One region of the Fundidesulfovibrio terrae genome, then DNA from elsewhere that is predicted to be linked to it. Evidence: predicted binding sites of a transcription regulator. Region 1 holds the regulator's gene; the other holds the start of a gene.
The links. The regulator HrcA, encoded in region 1, represses chaperone genes, less so after heat shock. The targets are predictions, from matches to a motif close to TGTTAGCACTCNNNNNNNNNGAGTGCTAACA.
Positions count from the first base shown of each region.

Region 2: a site for HrcA is predicted at 2,211-2,241, ahead of groES (co-chaperone GroES). Genes of this name have one in related genera too.

Region 1 is NZ_JAKZFS010000001.1:935,853-942,471, forward strand. Features, by position in the region: gene ML540_RS04275 (methyl-accepting chemotaxis protein) at 1-294, opposite strand, end outside; gene ML540_RS04280 (nucleotide exchange factor GrpE) at 474-1,001, opposite strand; gene hrcA (heat-inducible transcriptional repressor HrcA) at 1,056-2,096, opposite strand; gene ML540_RS04290 (hypothetical protein) at 2,328-5,753, shown strand; gene ML540_RS04295 (histidine kinase) at 5,848-6,619, opposite strand, start outside.
Region 2 is NZ_JAKZFS010000001.1:434,574-441,192, forward strand. Features, by position in the region: gene ML540_RS01975 (chemotaxis protein CheB) at 1-95, shown strand, start outside; gene groL (chaperonin GroEL) at 198-1,835, opposite strand; gene groES (co-chaperone GroES) at 1,881-2,171, opposite strand; gene motA (flagellar motor stator protein MotA) at 2,599-3,453, shown strand; gene ML540_RS01995 (hypothetical protein) at 3,593-4,183, opposite strand; gene ML540_RS02000 (efflux RND transporter periplasmic adaptor subunit) at 4,192-5,187, opposite strand; gene ML540_RS02005 (NADH-quinone oxidoreductase subunit 5 family protein) at 5,630-6,619, shown strand, end outside.

The DNA of each region.
Region 1 (6,619 bases):
GCCCTTGGCGCGCACGGCCAGGATGCGCCCCGTTCTGCCCGCGCCTACCGCGCCCAGGATGTCGCGCAGCCGTGAATCATCCTGTCCGGAAGCCTCGCCCTGAACCTGGAACCGGACCATGGCCTGGGCCTGGCGGGCCCTGCCGCGCAGGCGCTGCCCCGCTTCCTCCGAGAAAGAGGCCCGCATCTCCTTGGTGAGGGCGCTTCGTTGCCACAAGATGTTCGTCGAAAACGCCGCGACGCTCATTCCCACAAGGGCGATGCCCATGACCATGACTCTGGTTCCCAAACGCATGACGCCAACTCCTTGGGTAAGTCTCGTGAATCCGTGGTCTTCAGTCTGCCGGTGTACAGGAGTGCGGGCAGTGTGTCCGTCAGGGGCGTTTCTGGTCAAGTGGGAATCATGCTATAATAAGCAGATAATAAAAAAAACCGCCCCTTGCGGGGCGGTTTTGCTGCGGATTCCGGACGGGATCAACCCTGGCAGACCAGTACCTTGGCCGGACGCAGGAGCCTGCCGCGCAGGCGGTAGCCGGACTGCATCACCTGCAGCACGTGGTTGGGCGCGACCCGGCAGCCGGGGGCGGCGGGCTGCATGCCCACGGCCTCGTGCACCTCGGGGTTGAACTCCTCGCCGACGGCGCCGCAGGCCTCCAGGCCGTGGCGGGCCAGGATGTCCAGGAATACCTTGCGGGTCATGTCCACGCCCATGACCACGTCCTTGCAGGCTTCCACGGTGCGCCCGTGGGCCAGGGCCAGATCAAGGTTGTCCAACACCGGCAGGAGGTCGGCCAGCACGCCCTCGGCGGCGTATTTGACGAACTCCTCCTTCTCCTTGATCAGGCGCTTCTTGAGGTTGTCGGCCTCGGCCAGGGCGCGCAGGCGCTTGTCGGCCTCGGCGGCCACCTCCAGCTTGAGGCGGTCGATCTCCTCCTCGGGGGTGAGGGGGGCGGCCTGCGCGGGGGCGCTTTCGGCGTTGGGGGTATCGTTGTCAAGAGTCATGACGTGCTCCTTGAATGGGCTTGGAAGTATCTCGATACGAAAATGGGGGTGGGATCAGAAATGCTTGCCCAGCATGGCCGTGATGAGCTGCGCCGTGTAGTTCACCAGGGGCACCACCTCGGCGTAGTCCATGCGCAGGGGGCCGATGACGCTCACCGCCCCCAGGGGCGTCCCCTGGCCGCCGTACGGTGAGGACACCAGCCCGCATCCCGACACGCCGGCCGCCTGGGCTTCCTCGCCCAGCATCACCACCGTGCGGTATTCCTCCATGGTCTTGTCCAGCACCTCCAGCAGGCGGGTGCGGTCCTCCAGGGCTCCCAGCACCTCGCGCATGCTGCCCACGTCGGAGAACTCCGGCTGGGAAAGCATGTTGAGCGTGCCTTCCACGTACATCTGGGGGGCCTCGGCGTTGGCGAAGGTATCCACGGCCAAGAGGAGCGCCCGGCCGGTAAGGGTGGACAGCTCGCGTTCGGCCGCCGCCATCTCGGCGATGATGCGGGTGCGCACCTCGGCCACGGTGAGGTTCTGGAAATGGTGGTTCAGGTAATTGCCGAAATGCACCAGGGAATCGGCGGTGATGGAATCGTCCACCGTCACCAGGCGCTTCTGCACCAGGCCCCCCTGCAGCACCAGGATGGCCATGACCAGCCCGGGGCGCAGCAGCACGAAGTCGATCTGGCGCCAGCGGGCCAGGGCGTGCCTGGGCGCGAGCACCATGCACACCTGCTTGGACACCGTGGAGAGCACCCGCGAGGCGCGCCGCAGGATGTCGTCGATCTCGAGCCCGGCCTGGCCGAGCGAGGAGGACATCATCTCCTTGACCGATCCGGTCAGGGGGCGCAGGCGCATGACCTGGTCCAGGTAGAGGCGGAACGCCTTGGCCGTGGGGATGCGCCCAGCGGAGGTGTGGGGCTGCTCCAGGTATCCCTTGTCCGTCAGGTCGGACATGGTGTTGCGGATGGAGGCCGGGGACAGGCGCATGGCGGAGCCCTTGGACACGGTGCGGGAGCCCACGGGCTGGGCCTTGGCGATGTAGTCCTCCACGATGGCCGTGAGAACTTCGAGTTCGCGCTGGATGAGTGGGGTGTCCCGCATGGTCTTGGCACTCGCCTTCTGAGAGTGCCAACCAGCTAACAACGCCCGCTTCCGCTGTCAAGTTTGACCGGAAATGCAGGCTGTTCTCGACCACAAACGGAACCGGCGGCGTGTACATTATGTTTGAAACAATGCTATGCTCCGGTATCCGTCAAGATATTCGGCAATGAAACGCCCGCCCGCCCGGCCGGAGCTGTCCGTATGGCCGCAAACAGCCTCCCAGGAGGGTCCATGTCCGCGATTGCATTCGGCTCCGAGCCTTTTCCCGTACGGCTGTGCGTCATCCTCACCTCGACCCAGACCGGCGGGCCGCTCTTTGGCGTGCCCTTTTTCGCCCACGCCGCGATCTCGGCGACGCCCGGTCCGGTGGCGAATCAGGCGCAACCCCCCACTTCCTACGACGTGCCCTTGGGAACCCTGGCCACGGACCAGGCCGGGTACGTCTCCTTCGACCTTACGCCGCTGGTGCGGCGCATGACCGACCTGCAAACCCAACTGGCCTTTGAGAGCCAGTCCAACCCGGCGCTCAGCCTGGACCATCTCTGGTTGCACCCCTACTCCCCGCTGGCCCAGTCCCTGGACGCCCTGGACGTGGAGAACGTGCGCGACTTCGCGGTGGTGGTGCGCCTGATGGTGGATCCGGGCAGCGTCTACGCGGACGCGGGCCAGGGCTTCGCCTCGATCCAGGCTCCGAGCCTCATGGACTGGTATCTTTCCCCCACCTCGTTCTCCCAGATGCCGGCTGCCATCATCGGCCAGGACGGCTGCGAGGCCATCCTGCCCTCCAACATCGCCACCCAGGAATTCACCTGCGTGCAGCTGGCGCCCCTGGCCGCTTCCGCCGAACTCACCTTCCCGGACACCAAGACCGGCCTGGCCCCGACGCCCCCGTCCAAAAGCCGGACGCCCTGGTCCAGCGCCAGCATCGGCAATCTGGGCTCCACGGTGGCCAAGGCAAGCCCCGAGTTCTTAAGCGGCGCCCTGGGCATATCCACCTCGGCCGCCCTGGCCCTGGCCATCGACTACGACGTGACCTGGCTGCCCATCGGCCACGGCCTGGGCCAGATCCTCTACAGCCTGCCGTTGGCTCCGGGCGAGCAGGTGAACATCGCGGTCATCGACTGGGCCAGGACCTCAACCGACACCCGGGCGGAGCACACCGGGCTGAGCGACACCCTGGAGCACCAGACCAGCCGGGACCGCACCGTGGGCGAGGTGGTGGACGCCTCGATCCAGGAATGGCAGCGCGGCTCGAGCGTCATGGGCGGCGAGTCCATCACCGGGGGCTACGGGGGAAACGTGGGGGCGGCCTACTCCCTGGGCGCGTCCTTCGCCTCCACAAGCGGCGAGCGCAATGTGAGCGCCGAGACCACCCAGCAGCTCCTGGACCGCTTTGCCCAGGTCAGCACCTCGGTGCGCGATTTGCGCAGCACCGTGGTCATCCAGTCCACCCAGAAGCAGAGCCAGACCATGCAGACGCGCACCGTGCGCAACCACAACCACTCCCACGCCATGACGCTCCTGTACTACGAGGTGCTGCGCCACTACCGGGTGGTGGTGGAGCGGGGAGCGGTCCGCCCGGCCCTGCTGCTGCGCCAGCTCATGCCGGATTTCACGGACGCCTCGGTCTTCGCCTACCGCCGCTTTCTGGAACCGGTGCTGCTCCTGGCCTCGCTTGAAAGCGGGTTCGACGCCATCGAGCTGCTCTTCGCCCTGGAGCAGGAGGGGCCGCCCCCGCCCCCGCCCCAGCCCGGGGACCTGCAGTTCAGCCTGTTCCGCTTCCTCTTCCACTGCGGGGAAGTGACCTGCAACGGCGTGGCCAGCGTGGACATAGCCGACCACAAGATGGCCAACCCGGTCAGCCTGAAAAATTTCTCGGGCATTACCGAGTTGGCCTGGGACTTCGACCGGGCCAACAGCGGCTCCCTGGAAGGCCAGGGCATTCCCGCAAACGGGCCCATGGCCTGGCGGGACATCGGCTTCTTCGTGGTGAACATGGGGGTCTGGGAGAACGAGAAGCATACCAACATTCTCATGCTGACCGGAATCGAGGTCATCGGCGTGGACGTAAACGGGGTGGAGCACCGGCTCGGCTCCTGGAGCGGCAACAAGACCTACTATGCCGGTGCGGACCCCAGCTCCGCCTCCTATGAGAAATTCCCCAGCATCCCCTGCGCGGCCCCGCCCGTGGCTCCGGCCCCGGCAACGCCCATGCAGGCCCTGACCCCGGAGCAGCGCCACGCCTATGTGCGGCTCATGGCCCATCTGAATAGCAACAAGGCCTACTACTACCGCCAGATCTGGCTGGCCGAGGATCCCAGCCTGCGCTACGCCCGCCTGGCCTCGGCCACGGTGAGCTTAAGCGGGACCAAGCTGCCCCTGTTCAGCGCGGTGGAGAACCGGGTGCTGGACGTCCTGGGGGATCAATTGGTCATGCCTCTTGATCCCGAGCTGTTCGACCCGGCCGGAGTGGTCCGCCTGGCCGGGCGGGCCATGAAACTGCCCGTGGTGGCCGACGCGCGCGTGGAAAGGCTTCTCAGCGTGCCTACCCGGGGCGTGTTCGGGGAGGCCAAGCTCGGCCACTGCAACGCCTCGGAGGTGATCGACAACACCCGTTTCTGGGATTGGCAGACCTCGCCCATTCCGGAAGAGGCCCCGGCCATCACCGGAATCGGCCCGGTGAGCGGAGCCGTGGCCCAGAACCTCACCCCGGCCGGGCTGCCCGCCTCGCTGCTGGGCATCCAGCAGCCCGCCCCTGCCCCGGACCCCATCGGCCTGCGCGCCGCCCTGGACGTGCTCAAGACCCCGGGGATATTCAACAACCTCTCCGGCCTGGACCAGCTCAAAGGGCTGCTCACCTCGCTTTCCGACGCGGCGGTCAAGGCCCAGTCCGTGGCGGCAGGGGTACCGGCACCGGCCACTCCGGCAGCCCCGGCCCAGCCAGCCGCAGCCCCAGCCCCCCCAGCCGCCAGCACTCCGGCGCAGCCCGCACCGGCCCAAACTCCGGTTCAGCAGCCCCCGGCTCCCACTCCACCGGCTGCGGCGACGCAGCCAACTCCGGCTCCCGGCCAGCCCGCGCCCACGCCTCCGCCCGCGCCCAAATCCGCCCCGGCCCCGGCCAAGCCCGTGGGCGTGAAGACCCAGAATTTCACCTTCATCTTCCAGGACTACCAGGTCTCGGGCTCGGCCCTCATCGCGGGCGTGGACAAGGCGGCCGCAGGGGACTACCAGGTCGTGATCTACCGCGCCCCGGACTACAACCTGATCGACAACCCGGCCAGCGGCACCATGTCAATCAAGGACCCGAAGGATCAGATTCTCATCAAGGCGGCCCTGGGCCTGACCATCAACGGCGAGCCCATTTTCTTCCAGGGAATCGGCGGACCTTTCGACCAGTCGAGCTTCACCTACAACATCGTGCTGGAGAAGAGCCCGCCCCAGACGGTTTCCGTGACCCACAAGACCTCGGAGAGCATGGACGGGATCAAGCTCAAGATCGGCGCGCAGATCCCCATCCCGCTGGGCCAGATGGCCACCGTCACCGCGGGCCCGGAGGCGACCGGCCAGGCGACGCCCACCACCGGCGCCGAGGACACGGTGACCACCACCTACACCGTGACCTACTACACGAAGAAGGTGATCATCACCCAGGCTTGATCGGTCGAAGCCGGGGAAGGGGGACAGTCCCGCATGGTATGAGGAGGGTAAGCCCAGCCAGCCCCGCCCGGGGGGCCTTGAGGCCCGAGGCTTCTTACGACGGGTGCCCGCCGGGGGCGTTGGTGTGCTCCAGGTCGAGCACCTCCTGGCCGCGCACGTAGGGCATGAGCACCGGCTTGTTCACCTGGCCGAGCAGGTTCTCGATGGCGGCCTTGAGGCGCAGGATGGCGTCGGCCACGCCCTGCAGGGAATGTATCTTGCGGTCCAGGTCCAGCTCGATGAGGAGCTTGCGCAGGGATTCGATCTCCCGGGCCAGGCCCTCCACGTCGCGGTCGGGCAGGGTGCGCGCCAGGGCCGCCTTCACGTCGGCCGAGATGTACTGCAGCTCCTCCATGACCAGGGCGTTGTAGTTCATCATGATGCCCAGCACGTTGTTGCCCACGTGGGCCATGCCGCCGGCGGCCTTGGCCAGGGCGTCCTTGCCCAGTTCGAGCTGGCGGCCCACGGTGAGCGAGATGATCTTGGAGGCGTCGGCCAGGAACTGCGAATCGTAGCGGTCGAAGAACCCGGGCTGGTGGGAGTAGAGCATGATGGCCCCGAAAGCGTCGCAGTCGGGGCCGCGCAGCAGGAAGGCCAGGCGCGAGCGGTAGCCCTCGCGGTAGGCCATGCAGTCCACGGATTCGCCGCCGCGCTCCAGGCCGCGCAGGTCGTTGGAGAGCACGTGGAACACCCCGCGCTCGTGCACGGCGCGCATGACCGGATGGTTGGGCAGGGAGTCTTCCATGGCCCAGACGAAGATGGGGGTCTGCTTCTCCTCGGCGTCGCTGGCCGAGACGTTGATCCAGCTGCCCTCGTCGTCGCGCAGG
Region 2 (6,619 bases), 500 kb from region 1:
GGGCCAGCGCTTTCCTGGCCAAACCCCTGAACTCGGACGACCTAGCCAACGTCCTGGCCATAGTGCGGCCCGAGATAACGCGCGCGGACGGCTGACCTCACGTCCCTGCCGGTCGGGCTTCCAAGCAAAAAGGCCCCGGAGCGTGCGCTCCGGGGCCTCTTCATATCAAGCGATCGGGCTCGTACTTGGCTTAGGGCCTAGTACATGCCGCCCATTCCGCCCATGCCGCCGGGCATGGGGGGCATGTCCTTCTTGGCTTCGGGCTTCTCGGCGATGGCGCACTCGGTGGTGAGCAGCAGGCCGGAGACGGAAGCGGCGTTCTGCAGGGCGATGCGGGTGACCTTCTTGGGGTCGATGACGCCGGCCTTGATCAGGTCCTCGTACTCGCCGGTGGCGGCGTTGAAGCCGAAGCCTTCCTTGCCGTCGGCCACCTTGGCCACCACGATGGAGCCCTCGAATCCGGCGTTGCCGGAGATCTGGCGCAGGGGGGCTTCGCAGGCGCGGCGCACGATCTCGATGCCGGCGGTCTCGTCGTCGTCAACGGCCTTGACCTTGTCCAGGGCCTTCAGGCAGCGCACCAGGGCGACGCCGCCGCCGGGGACGATGCCTTCTTCAACGGCAGCGCGGGTGGCGTTCAGGGCGTCCTCGACGCGGGCCTTCTTCTCCTTCATCTCGGTCTCGGTGGCGGCACCCACGTTGATCACGGCAACGCCGCCCACGATCTTGGCCAGGCGCTCCTGCAGCTTCTCGCGGTCATAGGAGGAGGTGGTCTCGTCGATCTGGGCGCGGATCTGCTTCACGCGGGCCTTGATGTCCTCGGCCTTTCCGGCGCCGTCGATGATGGTGGCGTTTTCCTTGTCGATGATCACGCGCTTGGCGCGGCCCAGGTCCTGCAGCCCGATGTTCTCGAGCTTGATGCCCAGGTCTTCGGAGACGGCCTGGCCGCCGGTGAGGATGGCGATATCCTGGAGCATGGCCTTGCGGCGGTCGCCGAAGCCGGGGGCCTTCACGGCGCAGACCTGCAGGGTGCCGCGCAGCTTGTTGACCACCAGGGTGGCCAGGGCTTCGCCCTCGACGTCTTCAGCCACGATCAAGAGGGGCTTGGCCATCTTGGCGACCTGCTCGAGCACGGGCAGGAGGTCCTTCATGGAGGAGACCTTCTTCTCGTTGATGAGGATGAAGGGCTCGTCCATTTCACAGATCATCTTCTCGGGATCGGTCACGAAGTAGGGGGAGAGGTAGCCGCGGTCGAACTGCATGCCCTCGACCACGTCCAGGGTGGTTTCCAGGCCCTTGGCTTCCTCGACGGTGATGACGCCTTCCTTGCCGACCTTGTTCATGGCCTCGGCGATGATGTTGCCGATGGTGGCGTCGGAGTTGGCGGAGATGGTGCCGACCTGGGCGATCTCCTTCTGGTCGCGGGTGGGCTTGGCGAGGACGGCCAGCTCTTCCACCATGGCCTCGACGGCCTTGTCGATGCCGCGCTTGATGGCCATGGGATTGCGGCCCGCGGCAACCAGCTTCACGCCTTCCTGGAACACGGCCTGGGCCAGGATGGTGGCGGTGGTGGTGCCGTCGCCGGCCACGTCGGAGGTCTTGGAGGCGACTTCCTTGACCATCTGGGCGCCCATGTTCTCGAACTTGTCGGAAAGCTCGATTTCCTTGGCCACGGTCACGCCGTCCTTGGTGATGACGGGGGAGCCGAAGCTCTTCTCGATGACCACGTTGCGGCCCTTGGGTCCCAGGGTGACTTTCACGGCGTTGGCCAGCTTGTCGACGCCCTTCTTCAGCTTTTCACGAGCCTGGGCATCGTAGAGAATCTCTTTGGCGGACATATCTTGCTCTCCTTAAAGAGGATGGATGATTTGTAAGAGAGGGGATTAGCCTTCGATGACGGCCAGGATGTCATCCTCGCGCATCATCAGGTGCTCCACGCCGTCGACCTTGATCTCGGTGCCGGCGTACTTGTTGAAGAGCACGGTGTCGCCCTTCTCCACGGTCAGCTTGGCGCGCTTGCCGTCATCGCCCACCTTGCCGGGGCCGACGGCGATCACTTCGCCCTTCATGGGCTTTTCCTTGGCGGAATCGGGGATGATGATGCCGCCGGCGGTCTTGGTTTCCTCTTCGAGGCGCTTCACCAGGACACGGTCGTTCAAGGGCTTGAGCTTCATTGCGGATAATCCTCCGTATGGAATGTTGCTTATTGGGAGTGTTAGCACTCGTCGTCGATGAGTGCTAACGGCAGGCAGCGTATTAGGGAACATACCCGAAAATTCCAACAGGGAAAGGGAAAAGATGATCCGGGCCTGGCCTGATTAGAGGAGGTAATCTAATTATTTCGAAAAAAATCTTAAATTTTCGTCAAAATACTCGCTTTATCGCCTTCCAGGCATGGAAGAGGGCCGTCTCGGGCCGGGCAAGAGCACACTTGACTTCGAGGCCCATTCCGGTGATTTTCCCCGCTGCCGCTGTGTTTCTGGCGGCTTTTTTCGATACAGGCCCGAAGAGCCCGGTCCGCAGGTCTGCGCGCCGGATTCATCGAAAATAGAGCGTCTACGTTTACGGCAAGAGTTTAGGCTCGCCTGGAGGGGCGGGATTATGAACGCCATACTGGGCATCGTAATCGTCCTGGGCTGCGTCATCGGCGGCTACATCATCGAGGGCGGCATCCTCGGCGTGCTCTTCCAGCCCGTGGAAGTGCTCATCATCTGCGGCGCGGCCCTAGGCGCGTTCCTGATATCGGCCCCTCTGTCGGTTTCCAAGGACGTCTTCAAGCACATCCCGGCCATCTTCACCGCCAAGGAGGACTCCAAGGCCTTCTACCTGGAGCTTCTCTCGCTCATGTACGAGCTCTTCCAGCTGGCCCGCCGCTCCGGCGCCGTGGCCCTGGACGCCCACGTCAACCGCCCGGCCGACTCCGACATCTTCCGCCGCTACGCCTCGGTGGCCAAGAGTAAGACCGTGCTCAACTTCATCTGCGACAACTTGAAAATCGTCATCGCGGGCAACATCGAGCAGCATCACTACGAAGCCATCATGGACACCGACATAGCCACCCGCAAGCACCACGACCTGATCCCGTCGCAGTCGGTGAACAAGGTGGCGGACTCCCTGCCGGGCCTGGGCATCGTGGCCGCGGTGCTGGGCATCGTGCTGGTTATGGGCCACCTGGACCAGGACGTGAAGGAACTGGGCAACCATATCGGCGCGGCGCTTCTGGGCACGTTCATGGGCGTGCTGCTGTGCTACGGCTTCGTGGGTCCCATGGGGTCGCTTCTCGAGCACATGGGCATGGCCAAGCAGGCCCGGCTCAAGGTGGTGAAGAGCGCGCTCATGGGCTACTCCATCGGCCTGGCTCCCATCCTGGCCGTGGAATACGCCCGGCGCGCGGTGCCCACCAACGTGCAGCCCTCCATGGAGGAGCTGGAAGAAGGGATGAAGAAGGGCGGCTAGCTCCGGCCCAGGTGCTCCCGGAGGCTCGGATGAGTCAGCCGGCCGTCCGGCCGATCGCCTGTCCCCAAAAAAACGACGCCCCGCTTCGCGGGGCGTTTTGTTTTGTCTGAAGAAGGCCGAGGCCGGGATGCCCTCCGGTTCAGCGCGCTCCCGCCGCCTTGGCCGGGGCGCGTTCGCGCAGGACCACGTCCAGCTCGCGCAGGAGCCTTTCCAGCCTGAGGCCCTGGGGGGGAAGGTTCTCGATGCCGCAGACCTTGCGGTTCATGTCATCGCACCATTTGGTCAGGTCGGAGATGCCGTATTTGGAGGCGTCGGCGAAGTAGAGGGCCTTGTCGTTCTGGTCGGGCACGCCGTCCCATTTGAGCTTAAGACCCAGGAAGGTGCGCTCGTTGTGGTGCTGGGCGTGCTTGACCTCGAATCCGGCCATGAAGCTCAAGGGCTCGCCCATGGTGTCGGTGGGGTCCACCAGCTTGAAATAGAGAAGCATGGCCACCCCGGTGAATTTCTCCACCCCCACCAGTTGCGACGACTTGAACGACAGGCACAGTCCCGTGGAGGAGATGTCCTCGATGCGGGGGTAGGGCGGCTTGCCCTGGATCATCTTGGGCTCTCCCAGCTGCCTGAGGTGGACGTGGCCCAGCTCGCTTATGCGCCTGAGCCACACGGCGAGTTCGAGCACGGTGTTCTCGTCCACCTCGATGCGGAAGGTCGTCCTGTAGTCGTCGTCCATCTCGCCTCCTAACGGGGGCCGTCGGGCACCTGCACGGAAACCTGGCCGCGCATCCCTTCCTTCAGGGTCAGCCCGGGGTTGGGCAGGGACAGCTCCACCTCGAAATGCGAGGGGAGCTGGACGTCGGTCTGGTTGGCGGTCATGGGGATGCGTATGATGGTGGCCTCGTATGTCTTGCCGGGCATGGTGTCGAAGGCGATGGTGGCCTTGTCGCCCACCCGCAGCTTGGCCAGCTGGATCTCGTGCACCAGGGCGCGCACCAGGATGGGATCCATGGAGCCCACCACGAAGAGCTTGGTCTTCTTGGTGAGGATCATCCCGGGCTTCACCTCCGGGTTCACCCACAGCACGTAGCCCGCCACCGGGGAAGTTATCCACGACTGGCCCGGGAGGTTGTGCGCGCTGGCCTTGGGACCGAACTTGGCCTTGGCGAGCTCCAGCTCCCCCTTGGCCATCTCGCGCTCCATGCGCAGGTTGTCGTCCAGGATGCGCTCCTTGAGGCGGGCCAGCTCCATGTCCTTGATGATGTCGCTCATCTCCTGCTGCGAGGCGGCGCCCTTGGCGTAGCGCATGCGCGCCTCCTCGAGCTTTTTGCGCTTGGTCGCGATGTCCGAGCGCAGGCTCTCGAGGTTGGCCTCCATGCCCCGCAGGTCGGCCTGGGAGAGCTTGCGCTCCTCGGAGAGCAGGTCCTCGGGCGGGAAGGCGTATTCGAGCAGGCGCTGGTCGGAGTCCACGTGCTGGCCGATGTCGGCCAGCATCTTGGAGACCTTCATCCGGCCGGTGAAGGGCTTGACCGGAGGCTCGGCGTCCTCGCCGCGCTTGTCTTTGACCTCCTTGGCCATGGCGTCGAAGATTTTGAGTTCCTCGGGAGTAGCGTGGGGGCTCATGACCTCCATGTGGTCCGGGCTGTATGTCTTGCCGATGAAGGAGATGACCTCGGCGAAGGCAGGCTTTCCGATGAAAAGGGCCATGGCCATGGCGGCCAGGCAAAGGGTGCGTCGCATCCGACCTCCAGGCGGGCCGGGGCCCGCGTCGATGGCCGGGATGTAAACTAAAATTTGCCGGCAGGCAAAGCCGCTGATGTCCCGGGCCCGTGCGGAAGCGCGGATTTTCGGGGCGGACCCTCGGCTGCTCGGAAAAAGCCGCCGTTCACCGAAAAATATCGACCGTTCACCAAGGCAATAAAGCCGCTCATGCGAGGCCACCGGAGCCGGAAGCCTCCAAAGGCGTGAAAAAGCCCGTTCCGGCGGCCCTTCCCGGTTCGCTTGACCAAGGAATTTCAATTCCTTAAGAGATCGCTCAAAGCTCTTAGTCCAGGTCCTTACCTGTCAACCGCCGGCCGGGGGGTCGGAGAATCTTCAACGCGCAACGGAGGTGCTTCCAGTCTCAGATATCAGTGCATCGAGGCGAGGCAATTGACTCGACACAACCTAACGTGAGGTGAATATGGACATCTTGGTTTTCGCGACCGTGGTGCTCCCGTTCCTGGCGGCAATCGCCCTGTTGCTGCTTCGGGACAAGGGCTCCAGAAGCCTGATCGTGGTCGGAACCGCGGTGGTCCTGGCCGCGGCTTCCCTGGCCTTGGTCGGGCAAGGTTCCTTCGAGTACTCCCCTAAAAGCCTGCTGGGATTCGGTCTTGACGGGCTGGTCATGCTGCTCGATTTCGCCCTGCTGTTCGTCATCCTGGCCATGGCTCTGACGAAGCTCAAAAGCCCCCTGGTCGCCGCCCTGACGGCCGCCCAGATCGTCGGGCTCATCTACCTCGAATTCTTCATGGGACACGGCGCCGAAGTGGCAGCCCCGGCCATGTTCGCGGACAAACTCTCCCTGATCATGGTCCTGGTGATCTCCATCGTGGGCTCGCTCATCTGCGTGTACGCCCTGGGCTACATGCCGGAACACGAGGCGCACGTGCACGTTCCCAAGACCAAGCAGCCCCGGTTCTTCTTCTTCCTGGTGGCCTTCCTTGGCGCCATGAACGGCCTGGTGATGGCCAACAGCCTGCTGTGGCTGTACTTCTTCTGGGAAATCACCACGTTCTGTTCGTTCATGCTCATCGCCCATGACGGCGACGAGACCTCGGTGAAGAACGCCACCCGCGCCCTGTGGATGAACATGACCGGCGGCGTGGCCTTCGTGTTCGCCCTCATCTTCATGCAGAAGGCCGGCATGGGCCTGTACGTGACCGAACTCCTGAAGCCCGGCTTCTCCGCCGCCGGCGCCGTGGCCCTGATCCCGCTGTTCATGCTGTGCTACGCGGGCATCACCAAGAGCGCCCAGGTGCCCTTCCAGAGCTGGCTGACCGGCGCCATGGTGGCTCCCACCCCGGTCTCCGCGCTGCTGCACTCCTCCACCATGGTCAAGGCCGGCGTCTATCTGGTGCTGCGCCTGTCTCCCGCCTACGCGGGCACCATGCTCTCGGGCATGCTGGCCATG